3 regions of the Methylobacillus flagellatus KT genome follow, and region 2 is predicted to be linked to each of the others. Evidence: riboswitches for the same ligand, from Rfam matches in the RefSeq annotation. Region 2 holds a riboswitch; each other region holds the start of a gene.
What was found. A riboswitch is a leader RNA that binds a small molecule or an ion and turns the genes downstream of it on or off. The one in region 2 is predicted to bind cobalamin.
Positions count from the first base shown of each region.

Region 1: another riboswitch for cobalamin. It lies ahead of MFLA_RS00645 (TonB-dependent receptor domain-containing protein); the one in region 2 lies ahead of nrdA (class 1a ribonucleoside-diphosphate reductase subunit alpha).
Region 3: another riboswitch for cobalamin. It lies ahead of MFLA_RS00580 (TonB-dependent receptor); the one in region 2 lies ahead of nrdA (class 1a ribonucleoside-diphosphate reductase subunit alpha).

Region 1 is NC_007947.1:130,441-136,307, reverse strand. Features, by position in the region: gene MFLA_RS00665 (EVE domain-containing protein) at 1-266, opposite strand, end outside; gene MFLA_RS14230 (DUF2237 family protein) at 336-695, shown strand; gene MFLA_RS00655 (cell division protein ZapA) at 974-1,294, opposite strand; gene MFLA_RS00650 (hypothetical protein) at 1,291-1,491, opposite strand; cobalamin riboswitch at 1,609-1,829, shown strand; gene MFLA_RS00645 (TonB-dependent receptor domain-containing protein) at 1,943-3,817, shown strand; gene MFLA_RS00640 (hypothetical protein) at 3,910-4,479, shown strand; gene cobO (cob(I)yrinic acid a,c-diamide adenosyltransferase) at 4,476-5,090, shown strand; gene MFLA_RS00630 (cobyrinate a,c-diamide synthase) at 5,044-5,867, shown strand, end outside.
Region 2 is NC_007947.1:1,284,713-1,290,579, reverse strand. Features, by position in the region: gene yfaE (class I ribonucleotide reductase maintenance protein YfaE) at 1-252, opposite strand, end outside; gene nrdB (class Ia ribonucleoside-diphosphate reductase subunit beta) at 249-1,382, opposite strand; gene nrdA (class 1a ribonucleoside-diphosphate reductase subunit alpha) at 1,455-3,734, opposite strand; cobalamin riboswitch at 3,883-4,106, opposite strand; gene MFLA_RS06255 (thioredoxin family protein) at 4,286-4,624, shown strand; gene crcB (fluoride efflux transporter CrcB) at 4,814-5,200, opposite strand; gene MFLA_RS06245 (type I restriction-modification system subunit M) at 5,246-5,867, opposite strand, start outside.
Region 3 is NC_007947.1:117,619-123,485, reverse strand. Features, by position in the region: gene MFLA_RS00605 (cobalamin-binding protein) at 1-181, shown strand, start outside; gene cobU (bifunctional adenosylcobinamide kinase/adenosylcobinamide-phosphate guanylyltransferase) at 184-720, shown strand; gene MFLA_RS00595 (hypothetical protein) at 717-971, opposite strand; gene MFLA_RS00590 (DUF4202 domain-containing protein) at 989-1,615, opposite strand; gene MFLA_RS00585 (RNA-binding S4 domain-containing protein) at 1,729-1,941, shown strand; cobalamin riboswitch at 1,987-2,198, shown strand; gene MFLA_RS00580 (TonB-dependent receptor) at 2,405-4,516, shown strand; gene MFLA_RS00575 (PepSY domain-containing protein) at 4,541-5,867, shown strand, end outside.

The sequences.
Region 1 (5,867 bases), 1.2 Mb from region 2:
TTAGGGTCATAATATTTATGACCCTCGATAAACTGGAAGCGATCTGGGTAAGCCTGTTTGCTGACTTCGGCAATCCCTACGATGCCTGGCTCAGCACAATTTGAATGATAAAACAGCACGCCATCACCCACTTTCATCTGGTCGCGCATGAAGTTGCGCGCCTGGTAATTGCGCACACCATACCAATCCACAGTTTGATTGGGAAAGGAAGCCAGGTCATCAATCGACACATCGGAAGGCTCGGATTTCATCAACCAATAACGCATGAAATTCTCAAATCAACACAGATTCCGTATCATAACCCGAGTCGCATTCAAATATTCAGAGTCCTCAGCATGGTCCGCAATGTCCTCGGCACTAGATTACTACCCTGCAGCACAGACCCCGTCACCGGCTTCACCCGCAGCGGCAGCTGTGAAACCGGGCCAGAAGATGTTGGCAGTCATACCGTGTGCGCTATGATGACCGAGGAATTCCTCGCGTTCTCGCTCTCCAGGGGCAACGATCTCAGCACACCACGACCGGAATACGGATTCCCTGGGCTGGCCCCAGGCGACCGCTGGTGCCTTTGCGCATCCCGATGGCACGAAGCCGCCGAAGCGGGCTACGCTCCGCCCGTGGTACTGGAATCCACCCACGAACGTGCTCTGGATATCGTCAGCCTTGCAGACCTCGAGTACCATGCCTTGAGATAGGCATGAGCGCTGCTCATGAGGCCCAACAACTGAATGGGAGTTCCCCGCAAATGCCATCCGGACCGGCATCCTGAACCTGTACGGTTCAAGTGGTAACGACCTAAAGCTACGTTAGGTACACCCGCATCGGGGCGCGCACACTGTTACTTAACAGACCGAAACCAAAGCCAAATTTATGGTTCAAGGAATCTATGGCCCGAACAGCACCGCAGGGAACAAAGGGAAGAAGCCGGGATCGCCCGGCCCCTGAAAACTTGTGACAGCTGCGCTGTCTGACATCAATCAACGCGATCGAATAACGGGTTCTGATCATCGCCAACGACAGCATCAATCTGTTCCTGCATTAAAGTGATTCTACGCTTGAAATCACCAATGTCAAAACCACCGGCATCAGTAGTCAATAACTCATGCGTGATATTGAGCGCCGCCATGATGGCAATCTTCTCGGCACCGACCACCTTGCCGGTATCGCGGATTTCGCGCATTTTCTTATCGAGATAATCGACCGAGCGCAACAAGGCCTCGCGCTCATCGTCAGTACACGCGATCGTCAGCTCGCGCCCCATGATGCTGACATCGACGCCACGCACGCTGCTCATACGGTTCCCTCCGGAAGACGTTCGATCAAGGCTTGCAGCCTCTGGCTCGCAAGCTCCATGTTTTCCTTCAACTGCTTGCTGTCATCCTGGCAGCGTACAAGCTCTTGACGAAGCTCAAGATTTTCAGCCCGCAACAATTGGCATAAAGATATCAGCTGCGTGAGCTTTTCTTCCAACATGATCAAATCGGCATTCATGGCGCCACTATAATTGCAAAATCAGCCCATGGTCAACTGGAGTCGGGAATTTATAGCATGATTACAATATGTTATATCAATAACTTATTTCACCGTATAAAGTACAGATCAATTATAATAGCGACCAAGTTTTGAGGTGTCCTTGGCCTGTTCATGGCGCAAGGGTGAAACTGGGAAACAGGTGCGTGAGATCCAATGCGATCCACAATGCCTGTGCTGCCCCCGCAACGGTAAGCAAGCCGATATGCCAACATGCCACTGTGAAAGACCTTCATGGGAAGGCGGCATATTCTTAAATCTTGCAAGCCCGGAGACCGGCCTGAAAACGATCAAGGAAGTGCTGCGGGGATGCGGCGGTCCGATGACCATCCGGCTCAAGCCATTTTCCCGCACACTCCATTCATGCACCAGCTCTTGCGGGGACGCAGGGGCTCTTTGGAGTCATTAACTAATGTTGCGTTTTTCTCTGGGCATTGCCGCCCTTGCCTCAATTCATTCTTTCCCATTAATCGCCAGTGCTGATGGCATGCGGCTTGAAGACACGATTGTCACTGCCTCGCGCAGTGAACAGAAAAGCAGCGAAGTACTAGGGGATGTTTCCGTCATCTCCCAGGAGCAGATCCAGCGCGCAGGCCAGTCTTCCGTGCTTGAGCTGTTGGGCCGCGAACCTGGTATTGAAATCATGCATAACGGCGGCTTGGGCAAAAGTACCGATATTTTTATACGTGGCGCCAATTCGACACATACCCTGGTACTCATCGATGGTATTCGCGTCAGCTCTGCAACTTCCGGCACTACCGCAATCCAGAATATCTCCCTGAACCAGATCGACCATATCGAGATCCTGCGCGGCCCGGCAAGCAGCATGTACGGTGCAGATGCGATTGGCGGCGTCATCCAGATTTTCACTAAATCCGGCAAGGGCCAGCCCCGGCTGCAGGCTTCAGCAGGGCTTGGCACTTATGGCACTGCCATCGGCGATATTGGCGTCAGCGGCAGAATTAGTGATACCAGCTTCAGTCTGCAGGCGGGCGCTACTCATACGCATGGTGTCAGCGCATATAACAGGCATCACAGGAACTACAACCCCGACCACGATGGATACCGCAACCAGAACCTGAATGCCCGTATCACCCAGCACCTCAGCGAACACCATGAGCTTGGCTTCAATGCCTTCATCAGTGATAACAAGAATTTTCATGATGGTGCGGTCAGGGCCAATGAATATTATGGCGAACAGACCCTGTCGAGCTACACGGTACACAGTAAAAACCGTTTTACCGACAACTGGACCAGCACGCTGAGCATCGCCAGAAGCATGGATGACCTGGCCTCGTACTCGAAGTCCGCCACGGCCACCAGCCGCGACACCATCAAGACCACGCAGGATCAATACCTGTGGCAGAACACGGTGACGACTGACCTGGGCGTATTCAATGCCGGCCTGGAATACCGCAAGCAGAAAGTGGAAAGCAATGCTGACCTGGCAGAAGACAGGCGCAACATCCGCTCATGGATGGCAGGTTGGCAAAAACAGTTCGACAGACATGGCTTGCAGATGAACTTGCGCAATGATGACAGTACGCAGTTCGGCGACAAGACCACCGGCTCAATCAACTACGGCTACCACATCACGCCCCAACTAAGGGCAGGCGCAGCGTTTGGCACGGCTTTCGCCATCCCGACCTTCAACCAGTTATACAGTCCACTGAACCCTGCCTTCAACTATATCGGCAATGCCGAACTCAGGCCGGAAGAATCCCGTAACAAGGAAATCAGCCTGCAATACGACAACGGCACCCACCAGATCGGTGCCATTTACTACCACAACGAAGTGGATAACCTGATCGCCAACAGCCGCAGTCTGGTGAATGGCGTCAACCGTTTGATGCCGACCAATATCAATGAAGCCGTGCTCAGGGGCCTGACCCTCAGCTACAAGGGCAACTTCACGGATTGGCGGCTATATGGAAGTGCCGACCTCCAGCGTCCAGAAGATCGCGGCGACACCACCTCGGGCAACCTACTGCCGCGCCGCGCGAAAGCGCATGCCAACTTCGGTGTCAGCCGGACATGGCAGTCCTTCGAGCTGGGCAGCGAACTGGAAGCATCCTCCTATCGCTACGACAATATCAACAATACGCCATCTTCCCGCATGAGTGGTTACACCCTGGTCAACGTGTATGCCAACTACCGCATCAATCCGGACTGGACGCTCAATGCCCGCGTCAACAACCTGTTCGACAGGCACTATGAACTCGCGCAAGGCTTTAGCACCCTGGGGGCCAACTTGTTTGTCTCATTGCGCTATGCGCCGGCATTCTAGGCGCGGTCAGGCGTGGATAAAACGAAACAGGCCGGGAATTTCGGTTAAAATTCAACCCTATTTGACCAACCGGCCCAACCAAGGAACATAACATGCTGACACTCAACAAGAATCACCAGATCATGATCGGCCTGCTGCTGACTGCGCTGCTCGTCCTGACACGCGGCCACCATTTCGCCGCGGTAAACCACCTGCCCAGCGCATCCTGGGCGGTGTTCTTCCTGGCCGGCGTCTACTTGCGCCCAGCCTGGGTGTTTCCCGCCCTGCTCGGCCTGGCCGCGGCACTTGATTTCGCCGCCGTGACCTGGGGCGGCGTCGACGGCTTCTGCACCTCGCCCGCCTACGGCTTCCTGCTGCCTGCCTATGGCAGCCTCTGGCTCGGCGGCCGCTGGTTCGCCAAGCACTACCAGTTCGCCTTCAGCCGCATCGCCCTGCTGGCGGCTACAGTGGTGGGCAGCAGTTTTGTCTGCCACCTGTTCTCCAGCGGCGGTTTCTATTTCTTCTCTGGCCGCTATGTCGACCCGACGCTGGCCGAGTTCCTGCCACGCATCGCCAAGTATTACCCATCATATTTGGGTACGCTGGCGTTCTACGTGGCGACTGCTGCCATCATCCACATTGTGGTGAAGGCGCTTTACGCTGATAGCAAACGAACCGCATGACCGATCAGGAAAAACCAGACCTTAACCAGCGCCATTCAGACCGGATGGCGCGCAAAAAATCAGTTGTTGATGCCAAGATAGAGGCTGCGCGCATTGAGCGAGGCCTGTTCCTGGTGAATACCGGCAACGGCAAAGGCAAATCCACTGCCGCTTTTGGCCTCCTCGCCCGCGCCCTCGGCCACGGCATGAAAGCCGTGGTGGTGCAGTTCGTCAAGGGCCGTTCCGACACCGGCGAGGAAGCCTTCTTCCGCCACCAGCCCAATGTCAGCTGGCATGTGATGGGCGAAGGCTTCACCTGGGAAACCCAGAACCGCGAGCGTGACATCGCCGCTGCCCAACAAGGCTGGCAGGCTGCGCAAGCCGCGCTCAGGGATGAAAGCGTAGGTGTCGTCATTCTCGACGAGCTCAACATCGTCCTCAAATACCATTATCTCGACCTGCAGCAAGTGCTGGCCGACATTGCCGCCCGTCCCGCCATGCAGCATGTCGTCGTCACCGGCCGCGCCGCCCAGCCCGAGCTGGTCGAGCAGGCCGACACCGTCACCGACATGACCATGGTCAAACATGCCTTCAAGCACGGTGTGCAGGCGATGCCAGGGGTGGAGTGGTAGGCTCGTGACAACCAGTTGCCCGGCATTGCTGCTGTCCGCGCCAGCCTCCAATCAGGGAAAAACTCTGGTATCTGCTGCGCTGGCACGCGCATGGCGCAACCAGGGACTGATCGTTCAAGCGTTTAAATGCGGCCCGGATTTTCTCGATCCGATGATCCTGCAAACCGCGACAGGCAGGCCGGTTTACAACCTCGACCTTGCCATGTGCGGCGCTGATGACATTGCCGCCCGGCTACACCAGGCTGCGCAGAAGTCTGACGTCATCCTGGTAGAAGGCGTGATGGGCCTGTATGACGGCAGCCCCAGCAGTGCGGACATTGCGGCACGGTTCCAACTCCCCGTTGCGCTCACTATCGACGCGAGCGGCATGGCGCAGACTTTCGGCGCATTGGCTGCCGGGTTGTTTGCCCACCGGCCTGGACTCATCCCCGCAGGCGTGATCGCCAACCGTACCGGCAGCGCCGGGCATGGCGTTTTGCTGCGCGACAGCCTGCCGCCGGATATTCCCTGGCTGGGCGCGTTGCAGAAACAGGAAGCGCTTGCGCTGCCGGAACGTCACCTGGGCCTGTTCCGCGCCGATGAAATCGACGGCCTGGAGCAACGCATCGCGCAGGCTGCGACGTTGCTGACGGAATCAGGCGCGTTGCCCTTGCCGCCTGAAACCGTTTTCGCGCCTCCACCCTCTGCGAAAGATGTGAAGCGATTGCTCGCGGGCAAGACCATCGCCATCGCGCGCGACGAAGCCTTTTGCTTCATCTATCCCGCCAACCTCGATTG
Region 2 (5,867 bases):
CCTGAGTTCGCAATCCACCCTGAGATCCGACCGGGGCACGCAACAGCATGGCAGGATTTCGTCGGAGGCAATGAATGCCAATGGTTGCTCAAGGTACTGCACCTCGCCATCCAGCAGGCGCACCCGGCACAGGCCGCAATAGCCGCCCCTGCACTGGTATTCCACTTCGTGCCCGGTACGCTCGAGCCCCTCAAGCAGGGTTTCCTGAGGAATGAGGCTGAAGCTGGTGTGCCGGGTGCGGACCGTGCTCAAAGCTCGAAGTCGCCGAGATCTTCCGAACTGACTTCGGCATCGATCTGGCCGATAAGGTAGGAACTCAGCTCCACTTCCTGCGGGGCGACCTGCACCGTATCGGATGCCAGCCAGGTATTGATCCAGGGAATGGGATTATTCTTGGCATTGGGGAACGCGGCAGACAGGCCGACCGAGGCCATGCGGTTGTTGGTGATGTACTCCACGTACTGACAGAGAATGTCGCGGTTGAGGCCGATCATGGAACCGTCCTTGAACAGGTAGTCGGCCCATTTCTTTTCCTGCTCCGCCGCGCGCTTGAACATCTCGAAGCACTCGTCCTGCAGCTCGCTGGCAATGCCGGCGAATTCGGGGTCGTCCTGGCCGCTGCGCATGATGTTGAGCATATGCTGGGTGCCGGTGAGGTGTAGCGCCTCGTCGCGCGCGATCAGCCGGATGATCTTGGCATTGCCTTCCATCACCTTGCGTTCGGCAAATGCGAATGAGCAGGCAAAGCTGACGTAGAAACGGATTGCCTCGAGGATATTGACGCTCATCAGGCACAGGTACAGCAGCTTCTTCAACTCACGCAGGTTGACCGTCTTGGTCTCGCCGTTGATGACGTGGTCGCCCTTCCCCAATTGCGAATACAGCATGGTGTAGTGGATCAGGTCGTCGTAATAGGCGGAGATATCGCTCGCCCGCGCCACGATGTTCTCGTTGCGTACGATATCGTCGAAGATCAGCGCTGGGTCGGAGACGATGTTGCGGATGATGTGGGTATAGGAACGCGAATGGATGGTTTCCGAGAACGCCCAGGTCTCGACCCAGGTTTCCAGCTCCGGCAGCGACACCAGCGGCAGCAAGGCCACGTTGGGACTACGCCCCTGGATGGAATCCAGCAGCGTCTGGTATTTCAGGTTGCTGATGAAAATATGCTTTTCATGCTCAGGCAGGCCCTGGTAATCGATGCGGTCCTGCGACACGTCCACCTCCTCCGGACGCCAGAAGAAGGAAAGCTGCTTTTCGATCAGCTTCTCGAACACCGGGTATTTCTGCTGGTCGTAACGCGCCACGTTGACCGGCTGACCGAAGAACATCGGCTCTTTCAGTTGCTCGTTGTCGACCTTGGAAAAAATGCTATATGCCATGATTCGTCTCTATACCCTTCAATCAGGCAGCAAAGCTGCTGCCCATTCCATTGCCCTGACTGGGGTTCGCCCCTAGATCTTGCACGCGCCGCTTTCGCAGCCATCATCCCCGGCCTCGGCGCCGCCTTCGCTCGCGCCGTCGCGAGTGTTGTGATAGTACAGGGTCTTGATGCCGAGCTTATAGGCCTGCAGCAGGTCCTTGAGCAATTGCTTCATCGGCACCTTGCCGCCTTCGAAGCGCTTGGGGTCATAATTGGTATTGGATGAAATCGACTGGTCGACGAATTTCTGCATGATACCCACCAGCTTGAGATAGCCGTCGTTGTTGGGCAAAGACCACAGCAATTGGTACTGGTTGCGCAGGCGCTCGATCTCGGGCACCACCTGGCGCAGGATACCGTCCTTGGACTGCTTGACTGACACCAGGCCACGCGGCGGCTCGATGCCGTTGGTAGCGTTGGCGATCTGGCTGGAAGTCTCGGAAGGCATCAGCGCGGTCAGGGTGGAGTTGCGCAATCCGTGTGCGACGATGTCTTTGCGCAGCTGCTCCCAGTCCAGTTGCAGTGCTTCCTGGCAGACGGCATCGAGGTCCTTCTTGTAGGTGTCGATGGGCAGGATGCCTTGCGAATAAGTGGTTTCATTGAATGCGCCGCACGGGCCGAACTCGCGCGCGAGCTGCACCGAGGCTTTCAACAGGTAGTACTGGATTGCCTCAAAGGTGCGGTGGGTCAGCCCCAGCGCCGCATCATCGGTGTAACCGGTGCCATTCTTGGCGAGGTAATAGGCGTAATTGATGACGCCCACGCCCAGCGAGCGGCGCTTCTGGGTAGCGTTGAACGCGGCCTTGACCGGATAATCCTGGTAATCCAGCAAGGCATCCAGCGCACGCACCACCAGGTCGGCCAACCCTTCCAGTTCATCCAGGCTTTCCAGCGCCCCCAGGTTGAACGCCGACAAAGTGCACAATGCAATCTCGCCGTTCTCATCATTGATGTCATTGAGCGGTCGCGTCGGTAGCGCAATCTCCATACACAGGTTGGATTGGCGTACCGGTGCCAGTCTGGGATTGAACGGACTGTGCGTGTTGCAATGGTCGACGTTCTGGATATAGATACGCCCCGTCCCTGCACGCTCCTGCATCAGGAGCGAAAACAAATCCACCGCAGGCACGATGCGCTTGCGCAAGCTGTCGTTCGCCTCGTACTGCGTGTATAGGCGCTCGAACTCATCCTGGTCGGCAAAGAAAGCGTCATACAGGCCAGGCACGTCATGCGGTGAGAACAGCGTGATGTTGCCGCCCTTGATCAGGCGCTGGTACAGCAGGCGATTGATCTGTACACCGTAATCGAGGTGGCGCACACGGTTCTCCTCGACGCCACGATTGTTCTTGAGCACCAGCAGCGACTCGACCTCCAGGTGCCACAACGGGTAGAACAAGGTTGCAGCGCCGCCGCGCACGCCGCCCTGTGAGCAGGACTTCACTGCCGCCTGGAACAGCTTGTAGAACGGCAGGCAGCCGGTATGCTGCGCCTCCCCGCCCCGGATCTCGCTGCCCAGCGCACGGATGCGGCCAGCATTGACACCGATGCCGGCACGTTGCGATACATATTTCACGATGGCGCTGGTCGTGGCGTTGATGCTGTCCAAGCTATCATCGCACTCGATCAGCACACAGGAACTGAACTGGCGCGTCGGCGTGCGCACGCCGGACATGATGGGCGTGGGCAGTGAAATCTTGAAGGTGGACACCGCATCGTAGAAGCGCTTGATGTATTCCAGGCGCGTCTTGCCCTCGTACCTGGCGAATAGGCACATCGCCACCAGCATGTAGAGAAATTGCGGGCTTTCGTAGATTTTCTTGGTCACCCGGTTCTGCACCAGGTATTTGCCTTCCAGCTGCTTCACCGCAGCATAGGAAAAATTCATGTCCCGCCAGTGGTCGAGATGATCGTTCAGCGCGTCGAACTCCTCACGGCTGTAATCCTGCAGAATATGCTTGTCGTACTTGCCCATCTCGGTCAGCTTGGTGACGTGATCGAACAAATGCGGCGGTTCGAACTGACCATAGGCGATCTTGCGCAAATGGAAAATCGACAGGCGCGCAGCCAGGTACTGGTAGTCGGGCGTTTCCTCGGAAATCAGGTCAGCGGCGGACTTGATGATGGTTTCATGGATGACGTCGGTGCGAATCCCGTCATAGAACTGGATATGCGACTTCAGCTCGACCTGCGATACCGATACATTGTCCAGCCCCTGCGCCGCCCAATCGATCACGCGATGGATCTTGTCCAGGTTGATCGGTTCCTGGCGGCCATCGCGCTTGGTGGCTTTCATGGATTCGTACTGTGTCATCTTAGGCTCCCAGTCAGGAAGCAGGGTTTCCTCATGAGCGGACATGAATTGCCCAAGGCAATCAAGCAACAATCATGAAACAGCATGACAGGTAAGGCGCCGACGCATCAGCGATACCCTATCCAGCCGAGGACACCCCGCCTCAAACGTTATGAAAATGATCTACGGCAGGTTTCCTGGCTCCCAGGTCCACGCGGACAGCCTGTCTTCCCGGGCCTCAAACTTCCAGGCCCAGTGACCTTCTATTTGGCTTGCCGCTCACTGGTCACAGTTGCGGGGGCAGCTGCGGCTTGACAGGATATTCCCTTGACCGCATTCCCTGTTTCCGGCTGGATCGAACAATCGCCGGACACCGTAGATGGTGTGGACTATATCGCAATAAAATGTGTTTGTGTACACCAAAAAACACTATATATTGTTCCAATGAGGTATATGCTGGATTTTTAAGGGTAAATTTTCAGCGAATTTTCAGCCCTCGTTGCGGTCACTCATGGCACACCGCAGCCCCCATCACCAACCAACCTAAAACACCATGACTGCCGAGCAACGCGATGAAACCAGCCTGGAACCCTGAACCACACAGAAGCGATCTTGACGCCATGACAGGATGGCTGTTGCTGGAATTCGGCGCCAACTGGTGCGGATTTTGCCAAGCGATCCAACCCATGCTCGGCAAGGCACTAGCACAATTTCCCGGCCTGCGTCACGAACGCATCGAGGACGGCAGGGGCAAACGGTTGGGACGCAGCTTCAAGGTCAAACTATGGCCTACGTTGGTTCTGCTGCACAATGGCGTCGAAGTCGGGCGGGTGGTGCGTCCTCAGCGCCCAGAAGAGATCTCCCAGCTTCTCACGCAGGCGACCGAATCATGCGCATCCACCAAGCGGTGATTTCTCTAGCCAGTTGCATCATCAATGTAGCGAGCCATGTCGCGAACCTGGCTTCGACGCTGCTGGCCTTCCTCATAGCGTTTCCCCTTGCTGATACTAGTATGGCGTGATCGCGCTGCGGCATCAGCGGCATATGGAGTGGATATAGATTGCCAGGCCCATCAGCCGCGTTTCAGCGAGAGCATCCGTTCATGCCTGCATCGTCATTTTGACCAGCTCGAAGCCCAACCACATCAGGACCAAGCCGACGACGATGCTCGACACGATGTAGGCAGCGGCGATCCCGACAAGCCCTTCCCGCAACAAGACCAATGTTTCCAAGCCGAATGCCGAGAACGTGGTAAACCCGCCGACAAGCCCGGTAAAAAGCAGCACACGCATGTCGGGGGAAATGAACCCCTCTTTTGAGGCCAGCCCGGCCAACATCCCGATGACCAGGCAACCGATGATGTTGACCGTAAAGGTGGGCAAAGGAAACCGCCAGTCCAGGCTATAACGCAAGACCAACCCTGACAGCGTAAAACGGGCGGCGGAGCCGATCGCGCCACCCAGGGCCACGAGCATTACCTGATACATGGACATACCTTTCGAGAAGCAAACCTAAATATGAAAAATTAACTCTTAAGGCAATAATGGCAATCCAAGCTCTTTTAGAAATTCATTATGCTTAGATTTAGCTTGGTAAATTTCCTGTTCTATTGCTTTTAACTGACCAATTACCGCGTTTAAGTCAACCTCCTCCTCTGTAATAGCAGTACTGACATAGCGTGAGATGTTGAGGTTGAAATCGTTCTTTTCGATCTCTTCCATGCTTACCCGCCGCGAGTAGCGCGGCTCTTCCTTGCGGTAGCGGTAGGTGTCGATGATTTTGTCAATGTGCTCCGGCAAGAGCTGGTTCTGCCGTTTCCCCCTCTCGAAGTGCTCGGCAGCGTTGATGAACAACACATCATCCGGTTTCTTGCATTTTTTCAGCACCAGAATGCACACCGGGATGCCGGTGGAGAAGAACAGATTCGCCGGAAGGCCGATCACGGTGTCGATATGCCCATCCTTCAGCAGTTTGGTACGAATGCGAGCCTCGGCACCACCACGGAACAGCACGCCGTGGGGCAATATGATTGCCATCACACCGTCTTGCTTGAGGAAATGGAAGCCATGCAGCAGGAAGGCAAAGTCAGCGGCGGACTTCGGTGCCAGGCCATAATTCTTGAAGCGCACGTCTTCGCCCAGCGCCTCGCTCGGC
Region 3 (5,867 bases), 1.2 Mb from region 2:
CGTGCTGGCAAGGCCGGGATGGCATACCATTCCCGCCGTGCAGTCCGGGCAAGTACATGAAATCAAGTCGGCCGACATCCTGCAGCCCGGCCCTTCCGCCATCCTGCACGGGCTGCCGCAATTGCAAACCATCATGCAGCGCTGGGGCGTGAGCCAGGCGCACAGCAAGCATTGGAGTTGAACATGAACGCACACGACCACCACCTCATCCTTGGCGGCGCACGCTCAGGCAAGAGCGCCTATGCGGAGAAACTCGCCCATGAAAGCGGCCTGGAAGTGGTCTATATCGCCACGGCCCAGGTGTACGACAATGAATTCGGTCATCGCGTCAGCCAGCACCAGCAGCGCCGCCCTGCACACTGGCAAACCGTGGAAGTACCGCACAAACTGGCAGAGGCCTTGCAACAGCAGGCCGCGCCCGGCCGTTGCCTGCTCGTCGATTGCCTGACGCTATGGCTGGCCCAGTGCATCTGCCCGGAATGCGCGCCGCCCGAGGGTGTGGACTGGCAACACGAACGCGCCACCCTGCTTGATACGCTTCCACTACTGCCAGGAAAGATTTTGCTCGTGAGTAACGAAGTCGGCATGGGCATCGTGCCGCTGGGAGAAATCAACCGGCGATTCCAGGACGAGGCAGGCCGCCTCAATCAAGCCGTGGCTTCCATCTGCAACAAAGTCAGCTTTATTGCGGCTGGCCTGCCGCTGGTATTGAAAGGCTAGCGCTTCGGGGTGATCACCCTGGCGCCTGTGTAGGCAGCAAACAAGCTGATCGCTTCTTGGCCGATGTTGGCGGAATGGTTCATTAAAGCATCATTCAACTGCATATCCTGCAACCGGTAAACCGGTGGTTCATCGGAATTCGCAGAACCCAGGGCGCGGAAACGCACCTGCCCTGCTTGTTCCTCACCCAAAAACACCAGCACTTCGTGCAAACCCATCCTGAGCACGACGCTGCAGTTTGATAAGGCCAACTGTCGCTCCCGCAGGCTCACAGCCAGCCTTCCTCCATCATCACTTCCTGGATCAGCGGCACCAGCGCCTGGGGCAGCTTCACCTGGGTCAGCAAGGCCTGGTGCCCGGCTTTGGATACTTTGCGCAAGGTCTTGCGCAGAATATCTTTCCATTTCGGCACATCATACTCCGGGTGCTGGCCGACGAACTCTTCAAGGTAGTACTCGACGAACACCATCACGACCACGTCTTCCAGCACCTGCATCTCGGCATCGGCCAGCGGCGCTTCCTTGCTGACCAAGGCCGCCACGCGCAGTATCGTTTCCTCGTCATATCCAGCCTGCTGCATGATCTCACGCGCCACTTCGGCATGATACTGCTTGAGCTTGCGCCGCCATTGGTGATAGCCCGGTTTGGTCATCGGGTAAGCGTCGCGCGGCAAGGTCCAGCGCTCGATATGCTGGCAACGCGCGGCCAGTTGCAACGCCTCGGAGGCATCCGGGCGGTAGCGCTGCAACATCTCCGTCATGCGTTGGGCATAGGCCAGCTCCTTGGGCACAGCCACGCCGTTGACCAGCGTCTGGTTCGGGTCTTGGGCATTGCGTGCGTCAAAGGCCTGCATTGCCTGGGTAAATGCTGGTCCGAATCGGGCATCGACTTGCATGGCATACCTTCCTGAGTAAATTGAATGTCATTTTACTCGAAACACCCACGGCGCTCGTTTCATTGCCATGCAAAACATGGTGTAATCGCAGGCATTCAACATAAGGCACCATCATGGAATTCACGCTGCGCGACAACTATATCGAACTTTGCAATTTGCTCAAGCTGGTCGGCATTGCCGAATCCGGCGGCCAGGGCAAGACCATGGTGACGGGAGGCCTGGTGCAAGTGGACGGCCAGCCTGAAACACGCAAAACTGCCAAAATCCGCGCGGGACAGGTAGTGGAATGCATGGGGCAGCGCATTGTTGTATTGCCTCATGCATGAGTAACAACCCCATGATTTACATTGACCACTTCTCCCCCCAGTCTTAGAATCCACCTCACTTACGGTTTTCCCCTGCATCATCACGGGGAAATAATAGGGAATCCGGTGAAGACAAGATGTTCGTAATCCGGAACTGCCCCCGCAACTGTAATCGGTGAGTCTGTTTGCCACTCTTGCCACTGGACTTGATCCGGGAAGGCCGCAAGCAAGACGATGACCCGAGAGTCAGGAGACCTGCCGCAAGTGAGCTATGTTGTTCGAGAAGGGCGGGGTGTCCTGAAATCGGCGAATGTTCACCATTTTCCATTCGACATGATTGATGCATTGCAGACTTGGGCGCCATGGGCATCTCAGGTCGAGTTGCCGTTGCCGCGGCTTTTGCATGCCTCCTCTCTGCTCCGACCCTATAGCTGATTTACACATGACAGTTTGTCATGCTGAACAATCCACCAGGGAGCAATCCATGAAAAGCAGCAACCCCATTCTGGCCACTGTCTTGATGGCCGTCTTTTCCAGCGGGGCGCTGGCGGAAGATGCCACGTTGGAGGAAATCCAGGTCAACGCAACATCCGACAAGCCTGGCCTGAACCTGAAAAAACAAAACAATACAGGTAGCCGGCTTGGCCTGACGGCAAAGGAAACGCCTGCCAGCGTTGAAACACTGGATATTCAAACCATTCGCCAACGTGGCGATATCTCTATTCGTGAGGCGGTCACGCGTACGACAGGCATCACCGATATCAGCACGATCGGCAATGGCCAGTCATTCTCTTCTCGCGGCTTTACCGGAAACAACTCGGTTGCCCAGGCCGAAGATGGGGTACGCCTCATGACAGGTGCCGGTACATTGACCTATCCTTCAGATGCATGGGGATATGAACGTATCGAAGTATTGCGAGGTCCAGCCTCAGTATTGTTTGGCGATGGTTCTGCTGGCGGCATCATCAACAGTGTGCGCAAGCAGCCCAGCCGGGATGCTTCCCTGGAGGCATTGGTAGGCGCCGGTTCTTATGGTGCATATCGGGCCGCATTAGGGGGCACTGGCGCCATTGGCGAAATTGGGGCTTTCCGTATTGATGCTTCCGTCCTGGGTGGCAATGGCTATATCAGTCGCGGAGATTACGACAGCAAGAAACTCATGACCTCTTTCTCGTTTGCTCCCACAGACAATCTAAAAATTGGCTTTACCCTGGATCATGCAGAAGACTCGCCAACCGCCAATCTTGGCTCGCCGTTGATCAACGGACATCTATCTCGTTCACTGCGTAGCAGAAATTACAATGTTGCCGACAACAAATTGGATTTTGTCGACTCGCGCGCACGTGCAAAAATTGAATGGGAAATCAGTCCTCAACTCACTTTCAGGAATGAAAGCTATTGGTTCAAGTCTGACCGTGAGTGGCGCAACGCCGAGGCATTCATGTTCCAGCCCGCCACCCATACCGTCAGGCGTAGCAGCTTCACCGCCATTGAGCACGCCCAGAAACAGATTGGGAATCGTGCGGAGTTAATCTCGCAACAAGATTGGTTTGGGCATCAGAATCGATTCTCGGCCGGCTGGGAAATCATGCGTTCGGAATTTCAACATCGCAACATTCATGGTAATAGCAGCGCTACTGACACCATTCCAGCTGCCGGATTCAATCCTGGGCTATTTATTAGCCTGAATCCAGTCACTAGAAATTACGATGGCACTATCCGACAGCAGGCATTTTTTGCTGAAGATGCATTCAGTCTGACAAACCGCTGGAAGCTGATCGCCGGGGTCAGAAAAGAATTTATCCATACCGATAGCGAAGACTTCAGAAATGCCGCCAATGAAGTCCGAGATAACTTCTCACCAGTGACTTGGCGTTTAGGTACCATATTCGATACTTCTGAAAATACGAGCATTTACGGGCAAATCAGCCGAGGCACAGACCCGGTTACCAACCTTCTGGGATTAAACCTGGATAACGCCAGGTTCAGCCTGACGCGATCTCGCCAGGCCGAAATTGGCATCAAGCAGTCACTGGAAAGTATCAAGGGAGAATGGACGCTGGCGCTTTACCATATCGCAAAAGATGACATCATCACACGCGATCCTGTCACGCCATCCACCTCTATCCAGGGAGGCTCGCAATCCTCTCGTGGTATTGAATTCGCAACTACCTTCTATCCCGTCGAACGCTGGAGGGTGGATTTCAATGCCACATTATTGAATGCGCGCTTTGATGAATTGCGCGAAGCGGTTGGCAGTCCAGCATCCTCGGTATCTCGTGCAGGCAACACCCCATTGAACGTCCCCGAAAAGGTCGCGAATGCATGGGTCTACTATCAAGCGCCTGCATGGGAAGCGGGCATAGGGGCGCGTTACGTAGGCAAGCGCTACGCAAACAATGCCAATAATGTTTCGCTTGCTGGCTATACCGTCTACGACGCCAGTGCAGCCTGGCATGTCAACAAACAGATGACACTGCGCGCTAATATCCGTAACCTAACGGACAAATTTTATGCAGCTTTGGCTTATGGCAGTACACAACACATCATCGGCGCACCGCGCCAGTTAGAATTCACCGCAGAATTCCGTTACTAATCCACCCCCCCTGAGTACAACACCATGAAGCTATTCTCCATGCGCAATCTCCACCTCTGGCACCGCTGGCTGGGGATCGCGCTCGGAGTACTGGTGCTGCTCTGGTTCATTTCCGGGGTGGTCATGTTATTTGTCGCCTATCCCAAGCTCACTCCGGAAGAGCGGCTTCCGCGCCTGGAAGCGATCAATACCGGCTTGGCACATGTAGCGCCAGCCCAGGTGGCTAGCATGCTGGGCGGCGAGCCGGACCGACTCCGGCTGACCATGCTCAGTGGTCGGCCGCTTTACCATGCCTTTTACCAGGATCAATGGCATGCCATCTGGGCCGACAATGGGGACAAGCTCAGCGTTGGGTCAGAGATCATTCGCGCATCGGCGCAGGCTTTCCTCCCTGGCGCCTCTATGCGCAATATGGAATTGATCGAGCGTGACCAATGGTCGATCTCCTCATCGCTCAATGTCTATCGGCCCCTGTATCGTGTGACGTTCAGCAGTGGGGATGTGCTGTACTTGTCCAGCCACACGGCCGAGGTCGTGCTGGACACCTCGCGTAGCGAGCGCGCCTGGAACTGGCTGGGCTCCATCATCCACTGGATTTATTTCACGCCACTGCGTTTTGACCATCATCAAGCCTGGCGCCAAGTCGTCATGTGGCTCTCATTTCCCGCCACAGCCATGAGCCTGATCGGCATCTGGCTGGGCATAGACCGTCTGCGCCTTCGCCGTCGCTACAAAGGCGGCCGCATGACGCCCTACCGCGGCTGGGCCAAATGGCACCACATTTCCGGCCTGCTTGCAGGGATACTGTGCGTGACATGGTTGTTCAGCGGCTGGATCTCGATGAAGCCATTCGATATGTTCGCGGGCAGGAAGTTGAGCACGGAAGAATCGCAGCATTGGGCAGGAAGCCCACATGGGCCACTGCCGGCATTGCCAGCAAAGATGGACGCTACGGACAAAATTGGCGAGATCGAATGGATATATTTTGCGGGCACGCCCATCCTGCTCGGCCTTGCACAAAATCGCACCTGGATGCTGGATGCAGAAAGCGGAGCGTCGCTCGCCCCATTCGCAACATCAGCCTTCGCCACACAGGCGTCAGGCATGCTACCGGAAGCAAGGGTCAAGGCTGTCACACGGCTTGAAAATGGCGACAGGTATTACTACGGCAAACGGATGGAAGCGGTGTCCCCGGTCATCCGCATCGACCTGGATGATGCATCTGCGACCAGCTATTACATTGACCCGGCCACTACGCGCATCGTGGTATCACATGACAATCGCAGCCGTACCTATCGCTGGCTGTTTGCAGCATTGCACAGGCTCGACTTCGCACCACTCGACAATGCCG